4 regions of the Paenisporosarcina sp. genome follow, and region 4 is predicted to be linked to each of the others. Evidence: riboswitches for the same ligand, from Rfam matches in the RefSeq annotation. Region 4 holds a riboswitch; each other region holds the start of a gene.
The links. Region 4 has a riboswitch for S-adenosylmethionine ahead of AC3EA5_RS07985 (methionine ABC transporter ATP-binding protein). Riboswitches for the same ligand answer to the same signal wherever they lie in the genome.
Positions count from the first base shown of each region.

Region 1 (7,721 bases), on a different contig from region 4:
AAATACGAAAGGGGATTTGTCATGAAACATATTAAAATTCAATTAGAAACAACCCATTCTGAACACAAAACATCATTTCCAATTACGACGTCTTATTGGCAAGAACTTTGGGATACATACACCACCGATTTCAGTTCAGTAGAAATTCATTGTTGGAAAGTAGAGCCAAAACACATTGAGGAACTTGAGAAAATCGCTTCGCTAATTCAAGATCAAAATTTAATTATGGCTTATACCATAACCTTGAACGAAGAAAATCGAGAATTTTTGCGAAATAACTCCATTGATGAAAATGGGGGATTAAAATGGTTTACGTTGTTATTCTATAAGGAAACGACGCAAATGTTGGAAATTGGACAATATGGTTCTGAAATTAGTTTGTACGGGATTGATGAAAAGGAAGCGGAGACATTTAAAGCGATCTTTCCTGAAAATATCGAGTCAGAATATTTTAAAGAACATTTAATGTGACATAGAGTATCACACATTAGAAATGTATCTATCAAATTAATTTATTGTAGCTTAGCTATTTTGGAAAGGGAAGAGACGAACGGGATGAAGCTCGAGCTGTCTCCGAAGAAGTTTTGTCATATGAAAAAGAGCTTGCACAAGTTAATGTGCAAGCTCTTTTTGATTAAATAATTGGTCCACCTTTAGAAGAAATATCTTCTGAAACTGATCCGAATTTTTTGAAGTTTTCACGGAATTGATCAGCCAATTCTTTTGCTTTTTTATCGTAAGCATCTGGGTCTGCCCAAGCATCGCGTGGATTTAATACGTTTGTTGGAACGCCAGGGATTTCTGTTGGAATTGCTAAACCAAAAACTGAACCTTTGTTTGTTTCCACATCATCGAGTTTTCCTTCAAGTGCTGCACGAACCATAGCTCTTGTATAAGATAACTTCATGCGGCTACCAACGCCGTATTCTCCACCAGTCCAACCGGTATTAACTAAGAATACTTGTGAGTTATGCTCATCAATTTTCTTACCTAACATTTCTGCATAAACAGTTGCAGGTAGTGGTAAGAATGGAGAACCGTAACACGTTGAGAAAGCAGCTTGAGGTGAAGTGATTCCACGCTCAGTTCCTGCAAGTTTCGATGTGAAACCGCTTAGGAAGTGATACATCGCTTGCTCTTTCGTAAGTTTACTGATTGGAGGCAATACGCCAAATGCGTCAGCAGTTAAGAAAATAATTGTTTTTGGATGACCAGCTACAGATGGGTCTACAATATTATCAATTGCTTGAAGTGGGTACGCTGCACGTGTATTTTCAGTTAATGAGATATCATCGTAATCAGCAATTCTAGTTTCTGAGTCTATAACTACGTTCTCTAAAACAGAACCAAAACGAATTGCATCATAAATTTGAGGTTCATTTTCATGCGTTAAATTAATCGCTTTTGCATAACATCCGCCTTCAATATTGAAGACGCCATTGTCTGACCAACCATGCTCATCGTCACCGATTAATTTGCGATCAGCATCAGCTGATAATGTTGTTTTACCTGTACCTGATAATCCGAAGAACAAAGCAACGTCGCCTTTTTCTCCAACGTTAGCAGAACAGTGCATTGGAAGAATACCTTGTTCAGGTAATAAGTAATTCATGATCGAGAAGATCGATTTTTTCATTTCACCAGCATACTCAGTACCACCGATTAAAATAATGCGCTTCTCCATTGACACCATGATGAAAGTTTCTGAAGACGTACCATCTACTGCTGGATCTGCTTTAAAAGTCGGAGCAGATACAATCGTGAAATCTGCTTCGTGAGTAGTTAGCTCTTCTGCAGAAGGGCGAATAAATAATTGGTGAGCAAAAAGGTTATGCCAAGCATACTCGTTAATCACTTGTAAAGATAAGCGAGATTGTTTGTCTGCACCAGCAAAGCCTTTAAACACAAATAATTCTTCTTTAGTTTTTAGGTAATCGATTACTTTCTTATATAATGAGTCAAAAATTTCAGATGAGATGGGTTGATTAACAGGACCCCAGTCAATTTTGTCCTTTGAAATGTCTTCTTCAACCATGTACTTATCTTTAGGCGAACGACCTGTGTATTTTCCAGTCTCCGCTTTTACAGCACCTGTTGATGTTAAGACAGCTTCTCCGCGTGATGTTGCTTTCTCCACTAATTGTGGAACTGAAAGTTGAACGTGCACGTTTTGGCCATTTAACAATTCGTTCAGCTCGGTAATTGTGTTCACTGAATTCATGTATATGTACCTTCCTTTTTCAAGTATTCCCGATAAAATGGGGTAATTTTGATTCGAGAATTAGTATAACACATTCCGTTTAATAATCTACACTAATAGCCTGTATAAAATGTAGATATTTCTTGTCAAAATTTATGTGCATAAAATGTTTGACATTGTCGAAATTGTTTATTATGATGTAAAACTGAACGGATACTCTTATCCCGAGCTGGTGGAGGGGTCAGGCCCTATGAAACCCGGCAACCTGCGATTATATGATTTCATATAATTGGCGAAGGTGCTGAACCTGAAGCAAGGTGAATTCCTTGGATGATAAGAGTGAAAGGTGCCTACTAAATCATACCTTTCCTCATGTAATTGACGTGAGAGAGGGTTTTTTTTATGCTATCTCAGTAAATTGCATATAAATGGATGATTTAACACAGACATCTCCCTTTATCCTCGTGTAGAAGCCCGAAACGGCGAAAGGTTTTATTCAATCGAGTAAAGCTTGACATGGGAAATGAGTACCGTTTGAATTTTCCGAGAGAAATCTCGAAGGATATAGGAGGAATTAATAATGACAACTCGTCGATTATTTACATCAGAATCAGTAACAGAAGGGCATCCGGATAAGATTTGTGACCAAATCTCAGATGCAATATTAGATGCGATTTTAACAGAAGATCCAAATGCACGTGTGGCATGTGAAACAACAGTTACAACAGGATTAGTTCTTGTTGCTGGAGAAATCACAACGTCTGCATATGTTGATATTCAAAAAGTAGTTCGTGAAACCGTTCGTGAAATTGGTTATACTCGTGCAAAATATGGTTTTGACTCAGAAACATCAGCTGTTTTAACAGCAATCGATGAGCAGTCAGCTGATATCGCAATGGGTGTTGACCAAGCATTAGAAGCTCGTGAAGGTTCTATGTCAGATGATGATATTGAAGCAATCGGAGCTGGAGACCAAGGGTTAATGTTTGGGTTTGCTTGTAATGAAACGCCTGAATTAATGCCTCTTCCAATTAGTTTAGCTCACAAGTTAGCTCGTCGTTTAGCATTGGTTCGTAAAGAAGAAATTCTTTCTTACCTACGTCCAGATGGTAAAACACAAGTAACTGTAGAATATGATGAAAACAACAAACCATTGCGTATTGACACAATCGTTATTTCTACTCAACATCACCCAGAAGTAACGCTTGAACAAATCCAACGCAATCTGAAAGAACATGTTATTAATCCAGTTGTACCTGCAGAATTAATTGATGAAAACACAAAATACTTCATTAATCCAACTGGTCGCTTTGTTATTGGTGGACCACAAGGAGATGCAGGTTTAACAGGACGCAAAATTATCGTTGATACTTACGGTGGTTATGCTCGTCACGGTGGTGGAGCATTCTCTGGTAAGGATGCAACAAAAGTTGACCGTTCTGCAGCTTATGCAGCTCGTTATGTTGCTAAAAACATCGTAGCAGCAGGTCTTGCTGATCGCTGTGAAGTTCAATTAGCATATGCAATTGGTGTTGCTCAACCTGTATCGATTGCTATTGATACATTTGGAACGGGTACAGTTGAAGAGTCGAAAATGGTTGAAATGGTTCGCGAATTATTCGACCTACGCCCAGCTGGAATCATCAAAATGTTAGATCTTCGTCGTCCAATCTACAAACAAACTGCAGCATATGGACACTTTGGTCGTACAGACATAGATGTTCCTTGGGAGAAAACAGACAAAGCTGCTGCATTAAAAGAAAAAGCAGGCGTTTAATAGAAAAAAGCTGCTCCGGAAAAATTCGGAGCAGCTTTTTCATTCTATTAATCCTTTTGCATTGTTTTATAAATTTGTCCTTTTTCGGCATACTCTCGAACAATACGTTCCATATCCTTACGGTCTTCATCGTTTAAATCTCTGACTACTTTAGCGGGTCTCCCAAGAGCCAGTACACCCGGCGGAATCACTTTACCTGGTGGGACTAAACTGCCTGCGCCAATAAACGCCCCTTCTCCGATTACAGCTCCATCTAACACAATCGATCCCATACCAATTAAAGCACCTTGTTTCACCGTACAACTATGTAAAGTCACTTGATGACCGACAGTTACCTCATCTTCTAAAATTAATGGAAAAGCTGGACTCTGATGCAAGCAACATAAATCTTGAATGTTCACCTTATTACCGATAATCGTTTTATTCACATCTCCACGGATGACCGTATTGAACCATACCGTAGACTCTGGACCAATCGTGACATCCCCACTAATTGTCACAAAATCAGCTATATACACAGATGAATCAATTTCAGGAGTCTTTCCATTAAAAGGGTAAATCATTACATGACCTCATTTCTTCGTTTAGCTAAGTTTCATTATACTAAAAAAGAGGGAATCATAACTAGAATAGAGTGAAAGCCTTTTTTATCCATCCTCTAAATCAGTTGTGTAATGGTATAATAAAAGGATTAATAGCATTTAGTAAAAGGGGAAGATGTTCATGTGGAAATGGGAAGCAGAAGGTAAAGCAAAAGCTGTCATAGCTATTGTACATAGTGCATATGAGCATCATCGTCGTTACGCATGGACGATTGAACAATTTAGAAATTCGGGTTTTCATGTGGTGATGGGAGATCTCCCAGGTCACGGTGAAGATTCTTCATTAAATGAGGCACATGACGAAGATTTTGAGTTGTATTCTAAATACGTCAAACAACTAGTTGAAGTTTCCATGGCGGATTCCTTACCTGTATTTGTAATGGGACATGGAATGGGAGCGACTTTGGTTATGCATGCATTACAAACTCATTCGATTGAATGTGCAGGAGTCATTTTGACCTCACCATGGTTAAATTTGCGTATCCAGCCGTCTAAATTATCTGGTGCTCTAGCGAATATGGGCAAGCTAGCAGATCATATGAAGAGTACTCATGAAATTTCAATAAAAGAATTGACACGTAACTATGATGTATATGTACAAGAAAAAGACGATCCTCTTTTTACAAATAAAATTACATTAAAGTGGTATAGAGAGTTACAAAATTTAAAGAAAAATACGGTTAGTAGTGTTGAATCCATCTCCAATATCCCGGTTTTATTAATGACAGGTGAACGAGATAAAGTGACGGATCCAGTCTTTAGTGAAAACTGGCTGAGCAAGCAAAAATTATGTGAGTATCAATTTAAAGAATGGAAAAATGCTTATCATGATTTATTTCATGAACCAGAGCGTGAAAATGTTTATTATTACACGGAATCATTTATGCACAATGTTCTGCGTTCCATTGGGTACATTATTTAGGAGAATACACAAAAAGAAAGAGCACTTGACTGTGCTTTTTCTTTTTATCTTCATCTATTAAAAACTAGCTTAAAATAATATTTTTTCAGACTATTTCTATTTCTCGGCTTGTGTTCATACAATATCTATAATATAGTGAATTGTGTGACAATAATGTGAACTATACAAAGGGGGAGAACAGATGGAAGAGTTTATTGGTCAAGTAAACAATTTTTTATGGGGTCCGTGGATGATTTACGGATGTTTAGCAGTGGGACTTTTATTTTCAATTCTTACACGTTTTGTTCAAGTTCGTTTAGTGAAAGATATGGTTCAACAGATTTTTAAAGGTAAAGAGTCAGCAGCTGGGGTATCTTCATTCCAAGCATTAGCTATTGCTTTATCGGGTCGTGTTGGTACGGGTAATATTGCAGGTACAGCAACGGCGATCGCATTTGGTGGTCCTGGTGCCGTTTTCTGGATGTGGATGATTGCCTTCATTGGTGCAGCATCAGCATTTGTGGAATCAACACTTGCACAAATTTATAAAGTGAAAGATCAAGGGCAATACCGTGGTGGTCCAGCCTACTACATAGAAAAAGGAATTGGCGTGAAGTGGTATGCCATTCTATTCGCACTAGCTGCTTTATTAGCAATGTCGATCTTAATGCCAGGTATTCAATCGAATTCAATTGCAATCGGAATGGAAAATGCATTCGGATTAGAGCGTTGGATCACTGGTGCAGCAATCGTTGTCATTTTAGGTATCATTATCTTGGGTGGAGTTAAACGTATTGCACATGTTGCGCAATTAGTTGTTCCATTCATGGCAATTGCTTATATGTTAATGGCAATTGTTATTATCGGAATGAACATTACTGAATTACCAGGTGTCATTTCATTAATTTTCTCAAGTGCATTTGGTTTTGATTCTACTTTCGGTGGGATGATCGGTGCAGCAATTGCTTGGGGCGTTAAACGCGGAATTTACTCAAACGAAGCTGGTCAAGGTACTGGTCCTCACGCAGCAGCAGCTGCTGAAGTATCACATCCTGCAAAACAAGGTTTGGTTCAAGCATTCTCAGTATATATCGATACTTTACTAGTTTGTTCGGCAACAGCATTTATGATCCTATTTACAGGAATGTATAATGTTCAGTTAGATGATGGAGAAGGCGCATTTGTTGTAGAAAACTTACCAGACATTGAAGCGGGTCCTGGCTATACACAAGCTGCCATTGACCTTGCACTTCCTGGAACAGGAATTGGCGCTGGATTCGTTGCAATCGCACTATTCTTCTTCGCATTTACAACAATCATGGCTTACTACTATATGGCTGAAACAAATGTGGCTTACTTATTAAAAGGGAATGCTGAAAAAATCGGGATTTTTGTTCTGAAAATAGTAATCCTTGTTACAGCGTTCTTAGGAACAGTTCGTGAAGCTGGTCTTGCTTGGGCGCTAGGGGATGTCGGTTTAGGGTTGATGGTATGGTTAAACTTAATTGCCATCTTAATCATTGCCAAACCGGCACTTATTGCACTAAAAGACTATGAAGCACAGAAGAAAGAAGGCTTGGATCCTGTCTTTGACCCTACTAAACTAGGTATTAAAAATGCAGATTTCTGGGTTGAGTACAACGAAAACTTGAAAAAATAATACACATTCGCCCAACCTAAGTTGGGCGATGTTTTTTCTGTTATAGTTAAAGTTAAAAAGGGGTATGTTACGTGGAAATGGCTTTATCAGTCTTTATCATTGCAGTGGGAATTAGTGTTTTTATTATCATGAAGAAATTCTCTCATACGAACAAAACGTACTTAGTGAACTTTGCCATTGCGCTTCTATTAGGTTTACTAGTATTGCGCACACTTATGCTCGATCCAATTGACTGGATCGGATACTTAGCCATCGTATTTTGTGCACTCGGCTTCCTCGCACAATTAATTTTAGGATTTAAAAACTTAAAAACTTCAGAATAAAAAACCAACCGTTGCTGCGTGCAACGGTTGGTTTTTTATTTGGGTTGTTGTTTTATACCACTCCGCTTCCATTACTAATCATTCTCTTCGGGCAATAAAGTTCGTCAGATGATCTTTAACCATGACATTCTACTAAGATCTTTCAACATTATCCATCAAGTATTAATCTTATTTGGTATCTAGATATATTTAAGTTGTTACAGAAGTAGAGTTAGTTTTGATTATTTATTTTGTTTAAGTAGAACAATTAAATAAGAA
Region 1 is NZ_JBYNRN010000012.1:13,295-21,015, forward strand. It holds gene AC3EA5_RS03375 (alpha/beta hydrolase family protein) at 1-25, shown strand, start outside; gene AC3EA5_RS03380 (hypothetical protein) at 22-471, shown strand; gene pckA (phosphoenolpyruvate carboxykinase (ATP)) at 635-2,221, opposite strand; SAM riboswitch class I at 2,417-2,540, shown strand; gene metK (methionine adenosyltransferase) at 2,781-3,977, shown strand; gene AC3EA5_RS03395 (gamma carbonic anhydrase) at 4,025-4,540, opposite strand; gene AC3EA5_RS03400 (alpha/beta hydrolase) at 4,701-5,501, shown strand; gene AC3EA5_RS03405 (alanine/glycine:cation symporter family protein) at 5,683-7,140, shown strand; gene AC3EA5_RS03410 (hypothetical protein) at 7,218-7,463, shown strand.
Region 1: it holds a riboswitch for S-adenosylmethionine, as region 4 does, so the genes downstream of both, metK (methionine adenosyltransferase) here and AC3EA5_RS07985 (methionine ABC transporter ATP-binding protein) in region 4, are expected to answer to the same signal.

Region 2 (6,924 bases), on a different contig from region 4:
TTAAGCTCTTTAGCGCCGATGGTAGTTGGGGGTTTCCCCCTGTGAGAGTAGGACGTCGCTAGGCACTAAGAAATCAGTACCGAGAGGTACTGGTTTTTTTGTGTTCTTTTTTAGGTTGAGCGTGGTAGGGGAAATCGTGACATTCTAGAATTCGCGGGTCTTATTCAAGGATTGGATGAGGCTGTTCTTCAATTGGCCGTTGCTATTCTAGAATTCGCATGGGCTATTCAAGGATTCGGGCATCACATTCTAAAATTCACGAATTCCAAACAATTTAACGCGCAAGAATGGTGTCAGTTGGCTCACCAACTGACACGTTTTCTGTTTGTGGTTCTTTTTTTATCGGAACATAGGATTTCTTAATTTAAAAAGTACTACAAATATTTTTAACGATTATGAAACTACCAGAAAAGTTTGCTTCATACACTGTCTAAGAAGTTAGATAGTTAAAGGAGCTAAGAATTATGAACTCATACCGAAACATGATCATCATATTAATTTTTGCGATGTGCATCATTTTATGGCCTAACCAAGGACATGCTACTGCCGAATCAAACCGTTTTGTTGCTTTGCATGATCGAATGTTACATTTTGAAAAAGGAGAAGTTCGAATTGTAAATGGACAGATGATTGTTCCTTTTGAAAAAATGGCACAATATTTGTATGCTGACATTGTAAAAACCGAAGATAAAATTGTGATTACTAAAAATGGAACATCAATATCATTTGATTACCACACAAAAGAAACGTTTGTTAATGAGGTCAACGAAGAGACGAATGCCATTCAAATGATGAATGATGTTCTTTATATACCTATCCGTTTTCTTGGCGAAGTAACAGGTTTTAATGTTGAGTATTTGTCTTCCATTTTAACTGCGAGACTTACTTCAGAAACCTATCCGCATGTTAGTAATCAAGATTTTATTAATAAAGTCGTAAAAGATCGGAAACCACCAGTGCCTGTACCTTCAGATAAGCCAATAGTGTATTTAACTTTTGACGATGGACCAAACCGTTATACGAGTGTTCACTTACAAATTTTAAGAGAATACAAAGTTAAGGGGACATTCTTTTTTATTGGGGAAGATGTTCAAAGACACCCTTCTATAGCGAGTCAAACATTTTTAGATGGTCATTATCTAGGCCTTCACAGTATGACACATGAAAAAAAGAAGGTGTACGCGAATGCAGGGGCATTCATGAAAGAAATGCAAACGGAGAACGATTTACTTAAGAAATTGACGGGACATACATCTACTTTGGTTCGTGCTCCTTATGGTAGTACCCCTCATGTGACATCATCTATGCGTGAATTGTTAAAGAGGAATGGTTATAAAATGTGGGACTGGGATGTTGATACAGTTGATTGGAAGATAAAAGAGGAGAACTTTACGCAAATCGTAAAGAATGTACAAGTTGGGGTTGAGAAAGCTAGACTAGCAAAAGATAAACAAATCGTCGTATTGCTTCATGATCGTCCGCAGACAAATAAAGCCTTGCCCCAAATCATTGAATGGCTAAAGAAACAGGGATATTCGATTCAACGGTATAGTCCGGAACAACATGTTAGTCAAAACTTTTGGAGAGATCAGGGCCTCTAAAAGCAAGAATATAATGCAGGGGAACATCCATCAAATAAAAGTTCCCCTGCATCATTTTATTAAAAAATTCCTAATTTCCCAATCCGTTCAACCGCTTCTTCCAATCGGTTTTCATCCACTAGCAATCCAACTCGAATATACCCTTCACCAAATTCACCGAAGCCATTTCCTGGGGCTACAGCTACATCAGCTTCCTCTAAAAGTTTGTCTGCAAACTCTTGGCTTGTGTATTCGGTTGGAACTGGTAACCACGCAAAAAATGACCCTTTAGGGGCTACTACTTCCCATCCAATCTTTTGACAGGCGTTAATAAAGACATTTCTACGACTTTCATATAGTTCCACTAATGCGGTAACGTTTACTTGATGATCACTTAAAGCGGTTACTGCGGCATGTTGGATTGCTGGAAATAGACTAACGAATAAATGATCTTGAATCACATTCAAGGCTTCGATCATTTCTTTATTCCCTACGGCAAAACCGACTCTCCAACCAGCCATATTATAGGTTTTGGACAATGTATACATTTCAATTCCAATATCTTTTGCGCCAACTGCTTGCAAGAAACTGATTGGCTTTTCACACTCAAATCCAATGGCTCCATAGGCAAAATCGTGAGACACTGCGATATCATTTTCTTTGGCAAATGCCACTGTTTTATTGAAAAATTCAAGGTCTGCTGTAGCTCCTGTTGGGTTGTTCGGGTAGTTCAAGTACATCAGTTTTGCACGCTCTTTGCTTTCATCAGAAATCGCATTGTAATCAGGTAAAAAGTGATTTTTTGCAACGAGTGGCAACGTTTCATATTGGACATCTGCCAAAACAACGCCAGACAAATAATCTGGGTAACCTGGGTCCGGTAGCAACATTAAATCACCGGGGTTTAATACAGCCATCGGCAGTTCGACAAGACCAATTTTCGTGCCAAATAATATCGCTACTTCTGTAGAAGGATCGATATCGACATTGTATTCTCGTTTATAAAATGCAGATGCCGCTTCTTTTAATTCACTAATTCCTCGGAAGGGTGAATACTTATGTGATAACGGGTTCTCTGCAGACTCTTGAAGGGCTTTTACGATATGTGGAGGAGTGGGTTGGTCTGGATTTCCTTGACCAAGGTTAATGACATCGCGTCCTTCTGCCACTGCTGCACCGACTTTTTGAACGAGTGAAGCAAAAAATTGTGGTGGCAATTGTTGTAGTTTATTTGATAGTTTCATGATTTTTCCTCATTTTCTGAAATAGTTGCAATCATCAGCCAAATCTTATAATCTTTTCTTTATCTTGTCTATAGGTGGTGTACTCATGAAAATCGCTTGCATTCAGCTCGACATTGAGTTTGGAGAACCTAAAAAAAATTTTCACAAGGTTCAAACATTGATTGAGCAAGTGGCAAAAGAAGGTGCAGAGTTAGTTGTTTTACCAGAAATGTGGAATACCGCCTATGCGTTAACCGAATTAGAAGAGCTAGCTGATCGCGAAGGAGAACAAACAAAACAATTTCTGTCTGAGCTAGCCGTAAAACACCATATTCATATTGTGGGAGGATCGGTTTCCACGAAAAAAGGTGACCGGTTTTATAACACGATGTATGTATATACCAACAAAGGAGAGCTTGTCGCAGAATATGACAAAGCTCATTTGTTCCGATTGATGGATGAACATCTGTATTTACATGCTGGAAATAAAGATAATTTATTTTCTCTAGGTTCTATACGTGCAAGTGGCGTAATATGCTATGATATTCGATTTCCTGAATGGCTTAGAGCACATGCATTAGCAGGTGCTGACGTGATATTTGTCCCAGCGCAATGGCCAGAATCTCGAATTGACCATTGGAAACTACTACTTCAAGCTCGAGCAATTGAAAATCAATATTTTGTCATTGCCGTAAATCGTATTGGGCAAGACCCCAACAACCGATTTAATGGGCAGTCGATGGTGATTGCACCTTGGGGTAAAATCTTATGGATTGGTGGTGAACATGAAGAGTATGCTCTAATTGATGTGGATTTTTCTGAGGTAGAAGAAGTGCGTCAACGAATCCCTGTTTTCGAAGATCGAAGACCGACTCTTTACAAACCCCTTTTTGAAAATGAATAAAGTATTTTCAAAAAACATTTGACACCTTTATAAAAACATCGTAAGATTTAGTTCGAAACACAAAACAATTACATATTGGAAATTATCAAGAGAGACCGAGGGATAGGCCCTATGACGTCCAGCAACCCCCAACAGATGTTGGGAAGGTGCCAATTCCTACAGAATGAACTCATTCTGAAAGATAAACCAAAATCCATTTTTCGGTGCCTCTTTCATGATGAAAGGGGTATTTTTTATGGTCAAAAAGGAGACTGCCATGATACATATTGAGAATCTGTCTAAAGAATACAAAACGAAAAAAGGAACGGTAATAGGAGTAGATCAGGTTAATCTTTCCATAACCGAAGGCGAAGTATTTGGAATTGTGGGTTATTCGGGAGCAGGTAAAAGTTCGCTTCTCCGATGTATTAACCTACTGGAACAACCAACCAGTGGAAGTATTATGGTAAACGGTCGAGATTTAACGAAATTAAAAGGAAAAAATCTTCGAAACGCTAGATTAAAGATCGGCATGATTTTTCAGCACTTTTATTTAATTAGTCAAAAGACGGTTGGTGAGAATATTGCATTCGCATTAAAAGCGGCAAACACTCCAAGAAGAGAAATTAAATCACGTGTTTTGGAACTGCTTGAAATGGTTGGGTTATCAGAAAAAAAGGATGTGTACCCAGCACAGTTAAGTGGTGGACAAAAGCAACGAGTGGGAATTGCTCGAGCACTGGCTAATAATCCAACTGTTCTGTTGTGTGATGAAGCTACTTCAGCACTGGATCCAAACACCACCTTATCAATTTTACGTTTACTTAAAAAGATTAATCGAGAGTTAAACATCACAATTGTACTCATTACGCATGAAATGAATGTGGTGAAAGAAATTTGTGACCGAATGGCTGTCATGCAGGATGGTCGAGTTGTTGAAGAAGGCTCTGTTTATGAAATTTTCTCAAACCCACAAGCTGAATTGACAAAAGAGTTCATTAGCAGTGTGGTGTCGTTTGAAGTTCCTGAGGCCATCTTAAATAAAGTCACAGGAAGTATTATCAAAGTTTTGTTTAAAGGAAATGTGGCTGGAGAAGGTGTCATTTCGGATACAGTTCAGCAGTTTGATGTACGAGGGAATTTCTTGCATGGCGCGATTGAATATATTCAGGAAGTTCCACTCGGTTTGTTTTTGATGGAACTTCAAGGCCACCCGGCAAACATCAATCGATCGATTAGTTATATGGAAGGCCGAGGGGCTTTAGTGGAGGTGATTCGTAATGGGCATTGATATACAACATGTTATTGAAATGTGGCCAGATATTTTAAAAGCTTTTAACCAAACACTTTACATGATTGGTGTTTCACTGACTGTTGCAATTGTCATTGGATTACCGCTTGGGATCGTACTATTCATAACGGATAGGGGATTGATATTAGAAAATCGTTTTTTGAAATCAACACTTGGTTTTATCGTGAACCTGATCCGTTCGATTCCATTTATTATTTTGTTAGTCGCGCTGCTTCCATTAACTCAGATAATTGTCGGGTCAAAGATTGGACCTGAAGCAGCAAGTGTTTCGTTATCAGTTGCTGCTATTCCATTCTTTGCACGTATCGTAGAAACATCGTTACGCGAAATCGATAAGGGAGTTATTGAAGCCGCTGTGGCTGTAGGTGCAACACCTTGGATGATTATCAAAGATGTTTTATTGCCCGAAGCCAAATCGAGTATTGTGCAAGGAATTACGATGACCATTATTAGTCTTGTTGCATACTCAGCAATGGCAGGTGTAGTGGGTGGTGGTGGAATTGGTGACTTAGCTATTCGTTTTGGCTATTACCGATACGACGATACCATCATGATTGTGACGGTAGTGATTTTAATTGTTCTCGTTCAAATCGTTCAACAACTGGGTGATTGGACGGCTAAAGCAATAGATAAAAGATAAAAAGGGAGAGAAAAAGAGATGAAAAAGGTTTTATTCACAATGATTTTACTAGTTTTAGCTGTAGCGCTTGCTGCATGTGGAGGGAATGACAATGAATCTAAAGGAAATGCAGATAACGACAAATCTGTGAAGTTAGGTGGAACAGCGGGTCCATATAGCGACATGCTTAAAAAAGCAATTCAACCAGCTTTAGAAGCAAAAGGATATGAAGTGAAAATTATTGAATTCAGCGATTATATACAACCAAATGTTGCCTTAGAAAGTGGAGATATCGATGCAAATCTATTCCAGCACTCGATTTACTTAGAGAATTTCTCGAAGGAAAATGATATGGATTTGACGGGATTAATCACAGTGCCTACTGCACCGATGGGTATTTACTCAAATACATATTCATCTATTGAAGATATTAAAGATGGTGCAACAATTACAATTCCTAATGACCCAGTGAATGCGGCACGTACATTTTTAATCTTGCAAGACCATGGGTTAATCGAACTGAATCCAGATGCTGAGCCGTTAACGGTATCCGAAAAAGATATCGAAAAGAATGTGAAAAACTTAGTGTTTCAACCAATTGAAGCAGGTCAGCTACCACGTTCAGTTGATAGTGCTGATCTAGCAGCTGTCCCTGGAAACTTTGCTTTAGCTGCTGAAATGGATTTACTCGATGCGTTGGTTTTAGAAAACATGCCTGACCAATATCGGAATGTAGTGGCCGTTACAACAGCAAATAAAGATTCGCAGCTAGCAAAAGATTTAGTGGAAATAGTGGAATCACCAGAATTCGAAGAACTAATTGATGCTGAATTTGAAGGCTTTGGGAAACCAGAGTGGATGAAAAACCGCTAAGAGAGAAGGGCTTTTGTGGAAGACATCATAGTTCGAGCAGGACCAGCTGAATATGTATGCACAAGTGGGGTATTAAACCTCCTGGAGTTGAAGTTGACAGCGAGGGGGATCAAGCGTGTTCTTCTTCTAACAGGTGAACAATCTTGGCAAGCTGCCACCAATTACTTTCCGAACTTAAATGAAGTTATATTAATACACCTCTTTTATAACGGAGAATGTTCCTTAAGTGAAATTCGTCGTGTGACCAATTTGGCACGTACTCATGAAGTAGATGCAATCATCGGTGTTGGTGGTGGCAAAGTACTGGATATAGTTAAAGCATCAGCTTACCACAGCCATACAAAGTCGGTTTTAATTCCAACAATCGCTGCAAACTGTGCGTCTTGGACACCACTTAGTGTGATTTATACGGATGAAGGTGTGATGACCCATTA
Region 2 is NZ_JBYNRN010000007.1:11-6,934, forward strand. It holds partial or broken rRNA gene rrf (5S ribosomal RNA) at 1-64, shown strand, start outside; gene AC3EA5_RS01735 (polysaccharide deacetylase family protein) at 465-1,601, shown strand; gene AC3EA5_RS01740 (aminotransferase class I/II-fold pyridoxal phosphate-dependent enzyme) at 1,661-2,824, opposite strand; gene AC3EA5_RS01745 (carbon-nitrogen family hydrolase) at 2,910-3,707, shown strand; SAM riboswitch class I at 3,787-3,895, shown strand; gene AC3EA5_RS01750 (methionine ABC transporter ATP-binding protein) at 3,964-4,977, shown strand; gene AC3EA5_RS01755 (methionine ABC transporter permease) at 4,967-5,638, shown strand; gene AC3EA5_RS01760 (MetQ/NlpA family ABC transporter substrate-binding protein) at 5,657-6,490, shown strand; gene AC3EA5_RS01765 (iron-containing alcohol dehydrogenase family protein) at 6,506-6,924, shown strand, end outside.
Region 2: it holds a riboswitch for S-adenosylmethionine, as region 4 does, so the genes downstream of both, AC3EA5_RS01750 (methionine ABC transporter ATP-binding protein) here and AC3EA5_RS07985 (methionine ABC transporter ATP-binding protein) in region 4, are expected to answer to the same signal.

Region 3 (7,721 bases), on a different contig from region 4:
GCATATGCTATATCATCCTGTTAGAAAAGGAGGTGTTAGGCATGGGTTACGAACACAAAAACAATAATGGCTTTGCTCTATTGGTTGTTCTTTTCATCCTTTTGATCATCATTGGGGCTAGCTACCTTAACTACTAAATCCACAAGCAGTAACAAGGTAGGCTCACCTCGCAACTTCCGGAGCGCTCCATGTAGCGCTCTTCCACTTTTTTATCTTCGAATGGGTGTTACGTCTTGAATCTTTGGGTATAGTTTGGAATAACAGATGATTCCAGTAGAGGTGACGATATGACTACGTTTCAATCAAACGATATTTCCTTAGTGTACGAAGAGTTCGGTGAAGGCGAACCACTTGTGCTTCTACACGGGTTAACAGGAAATCGACATATGTTCGATCAAGATGTACAAGTATTAAAAAAATATTTTAGAACCATTGTGCTTGATGCACGTGGGCATGGGGATTCGGACAAGCCTTCTTCGTATACGTTAAATGATCATGTGGGAGATGTATTGAATTTACTCGATCATTTAGAAATTGAAGAAACGTATTTAATTGGCGTATCGATGGGCAGTTATATTGCTCAAGGAGTAGCGATTGCTTCTCCAGAACGCGTGAAAAAATTAGTGTTAGTTGCGACGAAGTCTGAAGGAAAAACTTCGTCTATGGAGGCTTTATTCGAAAAATATGCAGACGAGTTAAAGGGGTTAACTTTCTCTCAGAAAGTACTGAAAGTTTCCCCCTACATGTTTCATGATTTGACGGCTGTTGGTCAATGGAGCAAGGAAGCGGCAGAAAAAGGAACGCCGTTGACCGTTGAACAAATTACGGCAGCGAATAAAGCTCTAGAAGGTTTCGACTTTACGCAGGACTTGTATCGCGTCACCGCAAAGACCCTCGTCATTAGTGGGGATCACGATGAACTCAATCCTACCGAATTAGGGCGAGAAACAGCACGTCTTATTCCGATTACGACATTTGTAGAGTTTAAACAGTCAGGACATGCACCTAATGTCGAGCAACATTTACTATTTTTAGATTTTGTCCTGGAATTTTTAGACGTAAAATAATTTAAAACAGAAAGGAATGAGACTATGAAGGCGTATCAATTTTCGATAAAGCTTGAGGGTGTAGAACAGGAAGTTTGGCGTCGAATTGTCATTCCTGCGGAAACCAATTTTAAACGATTGCATGAAACGATACAGATGGCGATGGGTTGGTCAAATTATCATTTATACACATTTAATATTCCAATGGCTAATGGTCGAGTATTAGAGCTTGCTGAAGATCAAGATATGATGGATGACCATCGTTCACAAATCCATTCCGTCATCATGAACGTAGATTTAAAGGAACTAAATACAAACCCTGATTATCAACAATTGGTACGAACAGATATCAAATTGGCACAAAAAACGAAACTTCCAAGGTATGTTGAAAGCGTACCAACGTTTACCTACCGCTACGATTTTGGGGACAATTGGATTCATCATATTGAACTCGAAAAAACGATGGATGATTATGAATTTGTTTATCCTCAAATTTTAGATGGTGAAGGCAATTGTCCACCTGAAGATGTCGGAGGTCCTATTGGCTACGCCAATTTCTTAGAGGTAATGGAAGACTCTCAACATGAAGACCATGAACATTTGAAAAACTGGGCAGCCAGCCAAGGATACAGTGCATTTGACCCTACTTTCACGAACCAATTAATGCAGTCTATATTGAAGTTAAAAAAACGTTGAGGTGATGTGTGATGAAAGGCTATCAATTTATGGTGACACTAGATCATGTTCAGCCAGCAGTATGGAGACAAATCGCTATGCCTGCTGAGTTAGATTTTTATGACCTCCACTCAGTTATTCAAACCGCTATGGGGTGGACGGATTCTCATTTATTTTCATTTGAATTAGAAGAAGCAGAATCTACGAATAGAATAAGATTGTTAGGGGACGAGGAGTCAGTTGAGGAGAATTTCCAACAGGCGCAGCATTTCATGCAATCTCCACCTGAGAAAGGTTCATATGAAGAGAGCATGTTCCAGCACTTCATTCGAACAAAAGTTTTGTTAGCTCGTGATATTCACTTAGATACGTATGTAGAGGAAATAGAGTCGTTTACATATGCCTATGATTTTGGGGATGGATGGACCCATCAAGTGAAATTAGAGAAAATTATAGACGATTTCCAGTATGATGCGCCTACTATTCTAGCAGGAGAAGGCGATTGTCCGCCTGAAGATGTTGGAGGTCCTCCGGGGTATGAAGAATTTAAGCGAGTCATGAAAAACAAAAAAAATCCGGAGCATGCTCATATGAAAGCTTGGGCAAAAGAACAAGGATTTAAAGCATTTGATATAAACGAAGCGAATGAAACTTTGGAAGAAGAATGGTGTTAATAAAACCTGACCTCAAGATAAAAGAGGTCAGGTTTTTTCTCGTTATTAACTTACCGCTTCTTCTTTTTCATAAATCGGAACCCAGCCTTCTGTTGTGACAAAAATACGCACTGCGACTACTTTGCGGTCTTCCATTAACGTGAAGTAGTGACGCACGTTTTCAGGTACGGAAATTAAATCACCTGGTTGAAGTTCAACATCAAAAAATTCACCGTCTGCCGATTGAATCACAAAAATCCCATGACCACTTACGATAAAGCGCACTTCGTCATCCTCATGATGATGCTCCTGTTGGAAGTTTTTCAATAGTTGTTCTAAGTTTGGTGTCGTTTCAGATAGAGAAATCACATCAGCTTGTTGATAGTTTCTGCGCTCAGAAATATCGGCAATCTCAATCCCAAAGGCTGATAAAATTTGTTGTTTCTCTTCGTCCGATAAATCGAATTTTTCACGAAGGTCTTCTGGTAGTTTTTCGATATCCCATTTTTCATAGATGACTTCATTTTCATTTAAAAATTCAATCACTTGTGTTGGATCTTCAATGCGTTCTCCGTTTGCATGCTTTTTAATGAATGCCATTTTAAAAACTCCCCACTCTGTTTTTTATGGTTGCTAGTTTCACTTGGTATGAGAACAAAAACTCCCAGGCTTCAAGTAGCTTTTTCGCCTCAAAAGCGTCTCTTCCCCACACGGTAATGCCATGATTTTCAATTAAGACCGCTCCTGTATCCCCAATCACATATCGATCAAATTGTTCGGCAAGTGTTGGGATATGCGCGACATTTTGAATAATGGGAATATGCACTTTGGCATCTTGTTCCCATGAGCCTAACGCTTTAATGATTTCGTTGCCCGTAAACTCGATATGTGTTTCATGTTTATACAATTCAGTGATCACATTGTTATCAATTGTATGTACATGAAGTACACAACCTGCATTTGTTTTGTTGTAAATTTTCGCGTGCAATAAGGTTTCGGCGGAAGGTTTCGATGACGTTTCTTCTATACGCTCACCGTTTTTATCGACTAATAAAAAATCATGACTCGTAAATGTGCGCTTGTCTTTTCCAGAAGCTGTGACGAGAAAGGTCAAAGGTTCATTGGAAACTTTAATGGATAAATTGCCGCTTGTGCCGTAAAACCAATCGCGTCCAGCTAGCTCTTTTTTAACAGCCGCTAGTTCGTTCCAACGTGTTACATATAGACTCATGAATGTACCTCCCGCTTCTCCAAAATGTGTATGACATCGTGAAATGTGGTGAATGGTTCATAAGGAATGGCCAGCTCCTCACATTTTTCGATGAGAAAATCCCTTGCAATGACTTTGTCTGCCAGCTTTGCGGCTTGCAAATCAGTAATGGAATCACCAATCACGATTTTATAAGTGTTTTCGTCACTTAACTTGCGAATAATAGACGGTTTGCAGCACCCACAACCGTTTGTGCAAAGTTCGTCACAGCTGTGTGGCCACTCAATGGCAATTGACTCTCCAGAAAAATCCGCCTCATTACAATAAATATGTTGTTCTTCTATCAAACCTTGTAAAAGAGGCTGTACGAAGAAGTCAATGCCCCCTGAAACGATGTATAACGGGATGTGATGTTCTTTCGTATACGCGACGAATTCTTCAAAACCATCTCGAACTTCAGCTTGCGCCAAAACAAATTGAATAACTTCATCTTTTTGCGTCGCTGGTAGCAAGTGAAATAATTGCGAAACACCTTGCTGAATCGTCTTTTCTTGACTGAGAATCTGATCTTTGATCGCTTCCCATTGTGGTGGAGCAAATCTCTTCATGATTGCCATGATGTTGTCATTCATTGTGATCGTGCCGTCAAAGTCACAAAAAATAATGGGTTGCTTCATCGGACTTTGTCACCCCACAATTCAAGAGCTAGTCGAAGCTCTTCATGGTTTTGCGCCACTTCAGATAAGGATCGATTAGTTATCGTTGCATCCACTGCCTGTCTAAACGCTTTCCCTCCTGCTGTTGCCCCTCCCGGATGACCGTGCACGCCGCCTCCAGCATTAATCACGGAGTCCAATCCAAAATCGGCAATGAGTTGCGGCACCATCGCTGGATGAATACCTGCTGAAGGGACTGGCAAGGTTTTATTCAACAAACCTGGCTCTGTTAGTTCTTTGGCTATATCGAGTGTTTCTTGCTTAGCTAATGCGACACTGCCGTAGGGCGATGGGAATAAAGAGAAATCCGCTCCTGTATACCGAAGCAACTTCCCGAGTAACAAGGAATTTGATACACCATAAAATGGGGAAGGTGTAATTGCGCCTGAGAAAGCTGGGTGGGCCATGATCGGAACGGTAATTTCCTTGTCTTCAGCTAAACTTTGAAGGACATCTAGACCATATGCAAAAACGTTAAATAATAGTATATCCGCCCCTAAGTCAACCGCCTTTTTCGCTTTTTCTTTCAAGTCATACGTTCTCCCAGTTAGGTTCACTGCAAAACGCGTACGGTGACCGGTTTTCTCATACACGTTTTCTAACACTTCTTTCGCTTTCGTTATTCGTTGTTCAAATGGGGTTAACGGATTATCGAATAAAATCTCATCATCTTTTACAAAATCCGCACCACCGAGAGCCTGTTGCTCTAATTGGCGAGTGAAAAAGTCGATATCTTTGCCGATGATTCCTTTGAAGATGCTCATGACAAATGGGCGGTTTTGGACACCAGTTAATGTGCGAATTCCCTCAATGCCAAATTGCGGTCCTGGGAAGTGATTGAGTAGCGTCTCATCGAATGATAAGTCCGTTAGTTTAATTTCACCATCTAGCGATAATTTGCCAAACGTTGTCGTCAAAATGGCGGGAATGTCTGCGCTGAAATTTGCTGTAGGATAGGCAATTTCAATGATTCCTTTCGTTCGTGTTTCTGCAAAATGGCCAGCTGTTGTTCCAAGAGACTCCACACGCACGACTCTCCCTTTATGTTTTTTCAATTGTTCTTGTTCAAGTAATGGCAAATCGGTCCATGAACCGATCGTTAGCCCTAGGGCGATGCCTTCTGCTTTTTTCTCTAAGTTTTCTTCAATGCTATGTACCAAATACGTAGCCTTCACTTCTGACACGTCGATCACCTCTTTATTCCAAAATAAAAAACCTCTTCACAAAAAAGAAGAGGTTAGTAAGAACTAACATCCTCTTATCTGTCAGCCACTGCTGCAAGAATTAGCACCGTGCCTACTCGCGTAAGTCGGTTGCCGGGTTTCATAGGGCTAGTTCCCTCCACCTGCTCTTGATAAGAAAAATGTAGATATGAATTTTTTGAAATCTAAATTGGATTATGACAGGATACAAAATTGTTGTCAACACAATTTTCTAAAAAGTTAAAATATAATTTTTAGGAAATAAATTTCAACCCAACAGCAGCTCCTAGCACCATCGAAATGAAAAGAATGCGTAACCCTGTTCTTGGTTCTCCGTAAAAAATCATGCCTAAAACGGCTCCACCAGCTGCCCCAATACCTGTCCAAACTGCATACGCAGTTCCCATTGGAAGAGTTTCCATTGCTAGTGCTAAAAATAAAAAGCTTGCAGTAAAACTAACGACTAATCCTGCAATGGACTTCCAGTTTCGCTCTTTATGCACTTGATTAATCATGAGGACGCCCGTCATTTCAAATAAGCCCGCCGTAAATAAAAAGATCCATGCCATTAGGTCATCTCCTCCTCATGTTTCGTTACAAGCTTCAAACCAACAACCCCAACTAACAACATAACAATTAAACCAATCTTCGCTAAGCTAATGGTTTCACCAAAAAACACACTATCAGCTACTACCGTTCCTGCTGTTCCTAATCCCACAAATACGGTATAAACCGTACCAACGGGCAATGTTTTTCCAGCCATGATCATCAGATAGAAGCTGATGGCAATGGCGATGATCGTGCCAAGCCATGTCCAACTATCATCTGCGTGTTTTAGGCCAATCACCCAGCACACTTCAAAACAAGCGGCTATGATTACTTTCATCCATTCTTTATTCATAAAAATAGTCTCCTTAAATTAAAATAAGCCCGAGAAATGAACGTATGTCTACGTTATCTCCCAGGCTTTTATCCTTCCGTGTATCTTTGCAGAGTGCAAAGCGTTTTCTCTCGGACCAGTCCAAACGAAGTGTTTGCGGAACCCTAGAAAACTTGTTCGCCAAGCTTGAATGGCGCTTTATGAAATTCATGTATGCAGTAAGGATATTACAGACTCCTGCTAGAGTCAAAAGAAATGGGTTTAGATTAGCAATCTTTCCATGCTTTCTCCAACAAGATGGAACGAAATGCAGGTAATAGCGAATCAAAATCTTTCGAATGCAATTCTTCACGAGTGACCCATCTACTTTCAGAATGCTCGTCATTTAGTTGAAAATTCTTTAACTGGTGCTCTGAAACTGTTACAGCATATGTATAGATAAGTCGATAGATTGGCTCACTAACTGTTTGCCCTTCAAAAGTACGGACATGGATTTCCTTTAATCCCTCTAAATCCATATTCGTTTCTTCTTTCACCTCACGAATCGCAGCTTCTGCTGGAATCTCGTTAACTTTCACTTTACCCGCTGGAACATTCCATACACCGGGAGCGACGACCGCTTCGGTGGAGCGCTTGGTTAACAAGATTTTGTCTTCGTGCATTAAGATGATTTCTACTGAAACGCGGTAATTTGGATGTTTGTTCATATTCATTCTCCGTTTTCTATGAGAAATATAACTTGCGCTCAAAAAAATGCCGTGCACTTGAAGGCATCGGCATTGGAAATTTACTTTAAAAAGTTTTATATCACTTTATTGGAAGGCTGATATTGTTTGGATACAACAACATCGTCTTCTACAAGTACATAGGGATGTGTCTCCATCAAAAAGGTTTTAACATACTCAGGCAATTTCTCCCCATCGTAAGCACAAATTAATGGGAATGATAGTGCATTTACTTCTTCATCTACTATTTTCTCGAAATCCTCAATGAGATACAGAGGTTCTTGCATTGATGCCCATTCCACATGTGCCCATGATCGGAATGCAGTGTCGCTTTGAATATATGGTTGAACCACTTTTTTAAAATATTCATGAATAGCAGGTGGGTGATAACTGCCACTTGAAAAGTAAAAATCTAAACTGTTTACATAGTGAACAAGCTCCAATTGCATTTTCGAATATTTAGAATTCAGCTCTTTTTGAATTTCAGGATAAAGACGTGCATTTTCAATCAAGATAATAGATTCACCAGCAATAATTCCATCATGAATATAATTCAAAACTTGTTTCATATAATCTTCTACTTCATGAAAAGAATACAGAACATGAACATTCCT
Region 3 is NZ_JBYNRN010000007.1:38,883-46,603, reverse strand. It holds gene AC3EA5_RS02025 (YjcZ family sporulation protein) at 42-137, shown strand; gene AC3EA5_RS02020 (alpha/beta fold hydrolase) at 288-1,067, shown strand; gene AC3EA5_RS02015 (plasmid pRiA4b ORF-3 family protein) at 1,092-1,742, shown strand; gene AC3EA5_RS02010 (plasmid pRiA4b ORF-3 family protein) at 1,754-2,395, shown strand; gene AC3EA5_RS02005 (cupin domain-containing protein) at 2,441-2,974, opposite strand; gene AC3EA5_RS02000 (methylthioribulose 1-phosphate dehydratase) at 2,976-3,605, opposite strand; gene AC3EA5_RS01995 (2-hydroxy-3-keto-5-methylthiopentenyl-1-phosphate phosphatase) at 3,602-4,261, opposite strand; gene AC3EA5_RS01990 (2,3-diketo-5-methylthiopentyl-1-phosphate enolase) at 4,258-5,484, opposite strand; SAM riboswitch class I at 5,556-5,661, opposite strand; gene AC3EA5_RS01985 (DMT family transporter) at 5,757-6,071, opposite strand; gene AC3EA5_RS01980 (DMT family transporter) at 6,071-6,403, opposite strand; guanidine-I (ykkC/yxkD leader) riboswitch at 6,459-6,561, opposite strand; gene AC3EA5_RS01975 (NUDIX hydrolase) at 6,649-7,089, opposite strand; gene AC3EA5_RS01970 (MEDS domain-containing protein) at 7,185-7,721, opposite strand, start outside.
Region 3: it holds a riboswitch for S-adenosylmethionine, as region 4 does, so the genes downstream of both, AC3EA5_RS01990 (2,3-diketo-5-methylthiopentyl-1-phosphate enolase) here and AC3EA5_RS07985 (methionine ABC transporter ATP-binding protein) in region 4, are expected to answer to the same signal.

Region 4 (7,721 bases):
GGAATCAGTGTGAATGCAGACCATTTAATCTATGATGCGAAACAAGCTGCTTTGGCCTTGTATGAAGGAAATTATAAAGCACCACTACGTGAAAAAATTCCTGTAACTGGTGAGTCTGGTTATGCAGCATTACTTTTAGGAGCAGAAGGTTTATTCCTTTCAGGATTTGTTAGCGAACATGACTTGAAAATAGCGAAAAAATTAGCATTTGTGTTAGCTGGTGGAAAAGTACCGTACGGCACATTAGTAGATGAGCAATACTTACTTGATTTAGAACGTGAAGCATTCTTAAGTTTAGTTGCAGAACCTAAATCACAAGCAAGAATGCAAAACATGTTAGTAAAAGGAAAGCCTTTACGTAACTAGGTTGCGATTGGGTAAAAGGAGGAAAACTTATGCGCGAAGCAGTACTTGTATCAGGTGCAAGAACACCTGTAGGGAAAGCGAAAAAAGGCTCTTTAGCAACAGTTCGTCCTGATGATTTTGGGGCATTGGTCATTAAAGAAACATTACGTAGAGCTGGCGGATATGATGGTCCAATCGATGATTTAATTCTAGGATGTGCAATGCCAGAAGCTGAACAAGGTATGAACGTTGCACGTAATATTGGAGCTTTAGCTGGATTACCAGATACAACTCCTGCAATTACAATCAATCGTTTCTGTTCATCAGGTTTGCAATCGATTGCGTATGCTTCAGAACGTATTATGCTAGGACACTCTCAAGCGATTATCGCTGGTGGAGTTGAATCGATGAGTATGGTTCCGATGATGGGGAATACGATTCGACCAAATGCTAAATTAGCAGAAACGGCACCTCAATATTATATGGGGATGGGTCATACAGCTGAGCAAGTTGCCATGAAGTATGGAATTAGCCGTGAAGATCAAGATGCATTTGCTGTTCGTTCTCATGCGAATGCTGCAGCTGCAATCGCAGCTGGTAAATATGCAGATGAAATCGTACCAGTTGAAGTAACAAAACGATATGTGGATGAAAACAATAAGCCACAAGAAAAAATATTTATGTTCGAAATGGACGAAGGTGTTCGTGAAGGCACGAATATGGAGACTCTTGCGAAACTTCGACCTGCATTCAATGCTCGTGGAACTGTAACAGCTGGTAACGCGTCACAAACTTCTGATGGAGCGGGTGCACTACTTGTTATGGATCGTGAAGTTGCGGAAGCACAAGGGTTAAAACCACTTGCTAAATTCCGATCATTTGCAGTTGGTGGAGTACCTCCTGAGGTAATGGGAATTGGACCAATTGTGGCTATTCCTAAAGCGCTTAAAATCGCTGGCTTATCAATTGAAGATATCGATCTTTGGGAGCTTAATGAAGCATTTGCATCACAATCGATTCAAGTTATTCGTCATTTAGGAATTGATATTAATAAAGTAAATGTCAATGGTGGAGCTATTGCATTAGGTCATCCACTAGGGGCAACTGGTTCAATTTTAACAATCAAAATGATTCACGAATTAAAACGTCAAGGCAAACAATTTGGTGTTGTTACGATGTGTATTGGTGGCGGAATGGGTGCTGCTGGAGTATTTGAAATTCTTTAATAATTGTCAGAAAAATAGATTAGCCAAGATTTATATAATAGGAGGAACTAAACATGACGAATTCAGTTGAGAATATGATTAAGGGCGGAAGCTTTTTAGTAGAAGACGTGGCTTTAGATCGCGTATTCACACCAGAAGATTTTACAGATGAACATAAAATGATTGCTAAAACAACAGAAGAGTATGTGAATAATGAAGTATTTCCTGTCATTGAAAAACTTGAAAACCATGAATTTGAACACTCAGTAAAACTATTAAAATCTGCAGGAGATTTAGGTCTTCTTGGTGCTGATGTTCCTGAAGAATATGATGGCCTTGGATTAGACAAAATTTCTTCCGCTTTAATCGCTGAAAAAATGTCAAAAGCTGGTGGGTTTTCGATTACTCATGGTGCCCATGTTGGAATTGGTTCACTACCAATCGTTCTTTTTGGTAATGAAGAACAAAAACAAAAGTACCTACCTAAGCTTGCAACTGGGGAATTGATTGCAGCGTATGCATTAACAGAACCTGGTTCAGGATCAGATGCTTTAGGAGCGAAAACATCTGCTAAGTTAAATGCAGAAGGTACTCATTATGTACTTAACGGCGAAAAGCAATGGATTACAAACGCAGGATTTGCTGATGTATTTGTTGTTTATGCAAAAATTGATGGAGAACATTTCTCTGCATTCATCGTTGAACGTGAATATGATGGTGTTTCTGTTGGTGCGGAAGAGAAGAAAATGGGGATTAAATCATCTTCGACACGTACTTTAATTCTTCAAGATGCTCAAATCCCAGTAGAAAACCTACTTGGTGAAGTTGGCCGTGGCCATGTGATTGCATTCAATATTTTAAACATTGGGCGATACAAATTGGGAGTAGGTACAGTTGGTGCTTCTAAACGTGCGTTTGAATTAACAGTTGCTTATACAAACCAACGTCAACAATTCAAAACACCGATCTCGTCTTTCAATTTAACAAAAGAAAAATTGTCTACAATGGCAGCGCGCTTATATGCATCTGAAAGCTTAATCTATCGTACAGTTGGTTATTTCGAAGATCGTATGAGCCAATTAAGTGCGGAAGAACAAAAAGACGGTAAAGCAATTGCAGCTTCGATTGCAGAATATGCAATTGAATGTTCAATCAATAAAGTATTTGGTACAGAAGTTTTAGATTACATTGCAGATGAAGCGGTTCAATTACATGGTGGTTATGGCTTTATGCAAGAGTATGAAGTAGAACGTATTTACCGTGATTCACGTATTAACCGTATTTTTGAAGGTACAAATGAAATTAATCGTTTGTTGATCCCTGGAACTTTCCTTCGAAAAGCGATGAAAGGTGAACTTCCACTTCTTCAAAAAGCAAAAGCACTTCAAGAAGAGTTATTAATGATGATGCCTGAGGAAATCGAGGACGCACCATTAGCTCAAGAAAAAGTAATTGTACAAAATGCCAAGAAAATTGGTTTGTTAGCTGCTGGTTTAGCGGCTCAACGTTATGGTGCTAAGCTTGAAACTGAGCAAGAAGTATTAGCAAACATTGCTGATATCGTTAATAATTTATTCGCGATGGAATCAGCTGTATTGCGTACAGAAAAAGCGATTCAACGTGATGGTGTTGAAAAAGCGAACCAAAAACTTCTATACACACAAATTTTCTGTCAAGAAGCATTCGAGTGTATTGAAAAAGACGCGAAGGAAACATTAATCGCAGCAGTAGAAGGAGATAACTTACGTATGATGCTTTCAGCTCTTCGTAAATTAACTCGTTCAACTCCTTACAATGTAATTGCTAAAAAACGTGAAGCATCAGTGAAAATTATTGATGCAGAAAAGTATATTGTCTAAATAACCAAATCCGACCGCTTCTGATGAGGCGTTCGGGTTTCTTTTTTGATATCATAAATAAAAATAGGAGGTAGAATAATGGCTATTACGTATTATGGATATCCTAATTGTGGATCGTGCATAAAAGCAAAGTCTTGGTTAAATGCTGAAGGAATTGAGTATCATGATGTACATATAGTTGAAACTCCGCCTTCAAAAGAAGAGTTGAAAAAAATTGTAGAAACGAGTGGATTTCCACTTAAAAAGTTTTTTAATACGAGTGGCATGAAATACAGAGAGTTAAGTTTAAAGGATAAAATCCCGACTATGTCAGATGATGAACAGTTAGAAATGCTAGCTTCTGACGGGATGCTTATTAAGCGACCACTCGTGACAGATGGTGAGAAAGTAACGGTTGGATTTAAGGATTCAGATTTCGCAGAGAATTGGAAAAGAGTTTGAACATATCTTGTTTTTAGTCGGTGAATATGTCAAACTGAAATTGAAAAGATTACATATGTGGAGGGGTATAATATGAGCACACCAAAAGATTTACGTTACTCTGAAGAACACGAATGGGTTAAAGTAGAAGATGGTAAAGCACGTATCGGAATTACACATTTTGCACAGTCAGAACTTGGTGACATCGTATTCGTTGAACTACCACAAGTAGGCGATGAAATTAAATCGAACGAACCTTTCGGAAGTGTTGAATCTGTTAAAACTGTTTCTGAACTTTATGCACCAATTAGCGGTAAGGTAATTGAAGTGAATAGTGAATTAGAAGACAGCCCTGAATATGTAAACGAATCACCATATGAAAATGCATGGATGATCGTAGTTGAGCCTACAGATACTGCTGAAGTGGATGCACTTATGACGGCAGAGCAATATGAAGAAATGACTAAAGAGTAATAGACTTAAAAAACGCCGATCACTTTTCGGCGTTTTTTCTTTACACTGAATTTAATTTAGGAGTGAAGAGGATGAGTAGTGATAAAGTGATTGTGGTTGAAGGAAGATCAGACAAGCTCAGAATCAATATGGTATTAGCAGAACCACTTGAGATTATTTGTACAAATGGAACTGCCAGTCCAACTAAAATAGAAGAACTATTAACTCCTTACGAAGAGTATGAGATATTTATATTCGCAGATGCGGATGCTTCAGGTGAAAAACTCCGACAAATTTGCAAACGAGCGTTTCCTGAAGCACGACATCTATATACAGATGAAAAATTTAAAGAAGTTGCCACAACCCCTCTAAAAGTGTTAGCCTCAATATTATTAAATGCACATATTGATGTAAAAAAAGAATTTTGCGGTTAAAAGGATGTAATAGTTATGGAAGAATGGACTCGAGAAGAGTGGGAAACTACTTCAATGAGCGAAGAAATGACAGCATATTACTTGTACGCGCCAATGTGTGGAACCTGTCAAGTTGCCTCAAAAATGCTGTCAGTTGTTAAAGAAATGATGGTAGACGTTAAGATTGGTCAAGCGAATTTGAATTTTGTAGAGTCATTGGCTGCTGATTATCAAATTGAAAGTGTTCCTTGTTTATTAATAACTGAGCAGGGAAAAGTTCGTGAAAAAATATATGCATTTCACTCAGTACCTTATTTATACGAAAAATTAAAAAGAAAATAATTGACGAAGAAAATTGAACATGTTACATTATCATTCGTACTTAAAAATTTAATATCGTTGCTCTTATTAAGAGAGGTGGAGGGATAGTGCCCTATGAAACCCAGCAACCGTCACAATTTGTGAAATGGTGCCAAATCACTCAAAGCAATTGCTTTGATAGATGAGAGAATGGTCTGACGTATATATATCTATGCGCTTATGTCCCTTCTGCTTGTCTGCAGAAGGGGCTTTTTTGTTTCCTCAAATAAATAATTTTGTTGGTTGAGAGGAACACTAACAGGGATACGCAGAGGAATAGCAATATTAAGTCACAAGTGCTCCTTAATGATTAAGCAATCGCAGAAGATACTAAAAATTATAGGAATAAAAGAGGTGAGTATGATGATTGTATTGGAGAATCTATCGAAAACGTTTCAAACAACGAATGGTAAATTAAAGGCAGTAGATCATATCAATTTAACAGTAAATCAAGGCGAAATTTTTGGAATCATTGGCTACAGTGGTGCTGGGAAAAGTACATTGATACGTTTGTTGAATGGATTAGAAAAGCCTACTGAAGGCTCAGTAACAGTGAATGGTCAAAACATATCAGCTAGTAAAGGTCATCAACTCCGTCTAGCAAGACAAAAAGTTAGCATGATATTCCAGCATTTTAATTTATTGTGGTCACGAACTGTAGAAGACAATATATCATTCCCGCTAGAAATAGCTGGAATCAGTAAAATAGAGCGCCAAAAGCGAGTGAAAGAATTAATCGAGCTTGTAGGGTTAACCGGTAGAGAGAAAGCCTATCCATCTCAACTGTCAGGTGGTCAGAAACAACGTGTCGGAATTGCTCGTGCACTTGCCAATCAACCTGAAGTGTTGTTGTGTGATGAAGCTACCTCAGCTTTAGATCCTGAAACAACTGATTCAATTCTAGAATTATTAGTTGATATCAATAATCGACTTGGTCTGACCATTGTATTGATTACACATGAAATGCACGTGATTCGTAAAATATGCCATCGTGTTGCCGTAATGGAGGCTGGCAAAATTGTTGAACAAGGAAACGTTCTTCAAGTCTTTCAAGCTCCAAAGCAAGCGATTACGAAACGTTTCGTTTCACAAATTAGTGGAAACGTAACAGCTAATCAAACAATTGCTCATTTAAAAGAACAATACCCTACAGGGAAATTAGTCAAATTAGTTTTTGTTGGAGATCGGACAGAGCAGCCAATCTTATCTCGATTAATTAAGCAATTTCAAGTAGAAGTGAATATTGTTCAAGGCAATATTGAACAAACTCAAAACGGTGCATATGGAACCTTGTACTTACAACTTGATGGCGATGCGAGAGCTATTGATGAAGCGATTAAGTACTTACATGATCAAGAAGTTCAAACGGAGGTGATTTCACATGATTGAAAACCTTCTACCGAATGTTGACTGGGACAAAATGTGGGAAGCAACACTTGAAACTTTATATATGACAGCAATGGCAACAGGCTTCACATTTGTGATTGGACTAGGCTTAGGGGTTTTGCTTTTCTTAACGAGTCCACATCAAGTATGGGCAAATAAGATGGTTTATTGGTTGACTGGCGCGTTTGTAAATATCTTTCGTTCCATCCCGTTCATTATTTTAATCATCTTGCTAATCCCGTTTACGAAGTTTCTGTTAGATACGATTCGGGGAGCAAATGCCGCACTACCAGCACTAATTATTGGCGCAGCACCCTTTTATGCACGAATGGTTTTAATTGCTTTACGTGAAATTGATAAAGGCGTCATTGAAGCTTCTCGTTCGATGGGAGCAAAAACTTCCACAATCATTTGGAAGGTTTTATTGCCAGAATCATTACCCGCATTACTATCTGGCCTTACAGTTACAGCTATTGCTTTAGTGGGTTATACAGCTATGGCTGGCATTATAGGTGCTGGCGGATTAGGTAACTTAGCATACTTAGATGGATTTCAAAGAAGTCAAGAAGATGTAGTTCTCGTTTCAACAGTACTCATCCTCATCATTGTGTTTATCGTCCAGTGGGTTGGCGATACGATTACAACAAGAGCAGACAAACGTTAGATTGGTGCCAACGAGTAGTCTCGTTCACATATAAATTAGAAAAAAGGGAGAGACAAATCATGAAGAAATTTGTAGCAGGAATATTATTATCAGTAAGTGCGTTAACATTAGGGGCATGTGGAACAGATAGTGATTCAACATCAGGTTCTAATGGAGAAAACAAAGAATTAGTTGTAGGTGCTTCGAATGTGCCTCATGCAGAAATTTTAGAACAAGCAAAACCGTTGCTTGAAGAGAAGGGAATCGATCTTGTGATTGAAACATATCAAGATTATATCCTTCCAAATGAAGATTTAGAAAATGGCGACTTAGACGCAAACTACTTCCAACATGTACCTTACTTAGAGTCACAAATCGCAGACCACGGGTATGAATTTGAAAATGCTGGTGGAATTCACATTGAGCCAATCGGTGTTTATTCAAAAAAATATGATTCTTTAGAAGAACTTCCAAACGGTGCGTCAATTCTAATTAGTAACTCAGTAGCTGATCATGGACGTATTCTATCGATGTTAGAAGCTGAAGGTTTAATCACACTTGCTGAAGGCATTGATAAAACAAAAGCTGAAGTGAAAGACATTGTCGACAATCCAAAAGATCTTCAATTCGAAGCAGA
Region 4 is NZ_JBYNRN010000021.1:59,683-67,403, reverse strand. It holds gene AC3EA5_RS08020 (3-hydroxyacyl-CoA dehydrogenase/enoyl-CoA hydratase family protein) at 1-366, shown strand, start outside; gene AC3EA5_RS08015 (acetyl-CoA C-acetyltransferase) at 396-1,571, shown strand; gene AC3EA5_RS08010 (acyl-CoA dehydrogenase family protein) at 1,625-3,409, shown strand; gene AC3EA5_RS08005 (arsenate reductase family protein) at 3,488-3,850, shown strand; gene gcvH (glycine cleavage system protein GcvH) at 3,923-4,303, shown strand; gene AC3EA5_RS07995 (toprim domain-containing protein) at 4,375-4,716, shown strand; gene AC3EA5_RS07990 (thioredoxin family protein) at 4,732-5,037, shown strand; SAM riboswitch class I at 5,098-5,204, shown strand; gene AC3EA5_RS07985 (methionine ABC transporter ATP-binding protein) at 5,419-6,444, shown strand; gene AC3EA5_RS07980 (methionine ABC transporter permease) at 6,437-7,105, shown strand; gene AC3EA5_RS07975 (MetQ/NlpA family ABC transporter substrate-binding protein) at 7,165-7,721, shown strand, end outside.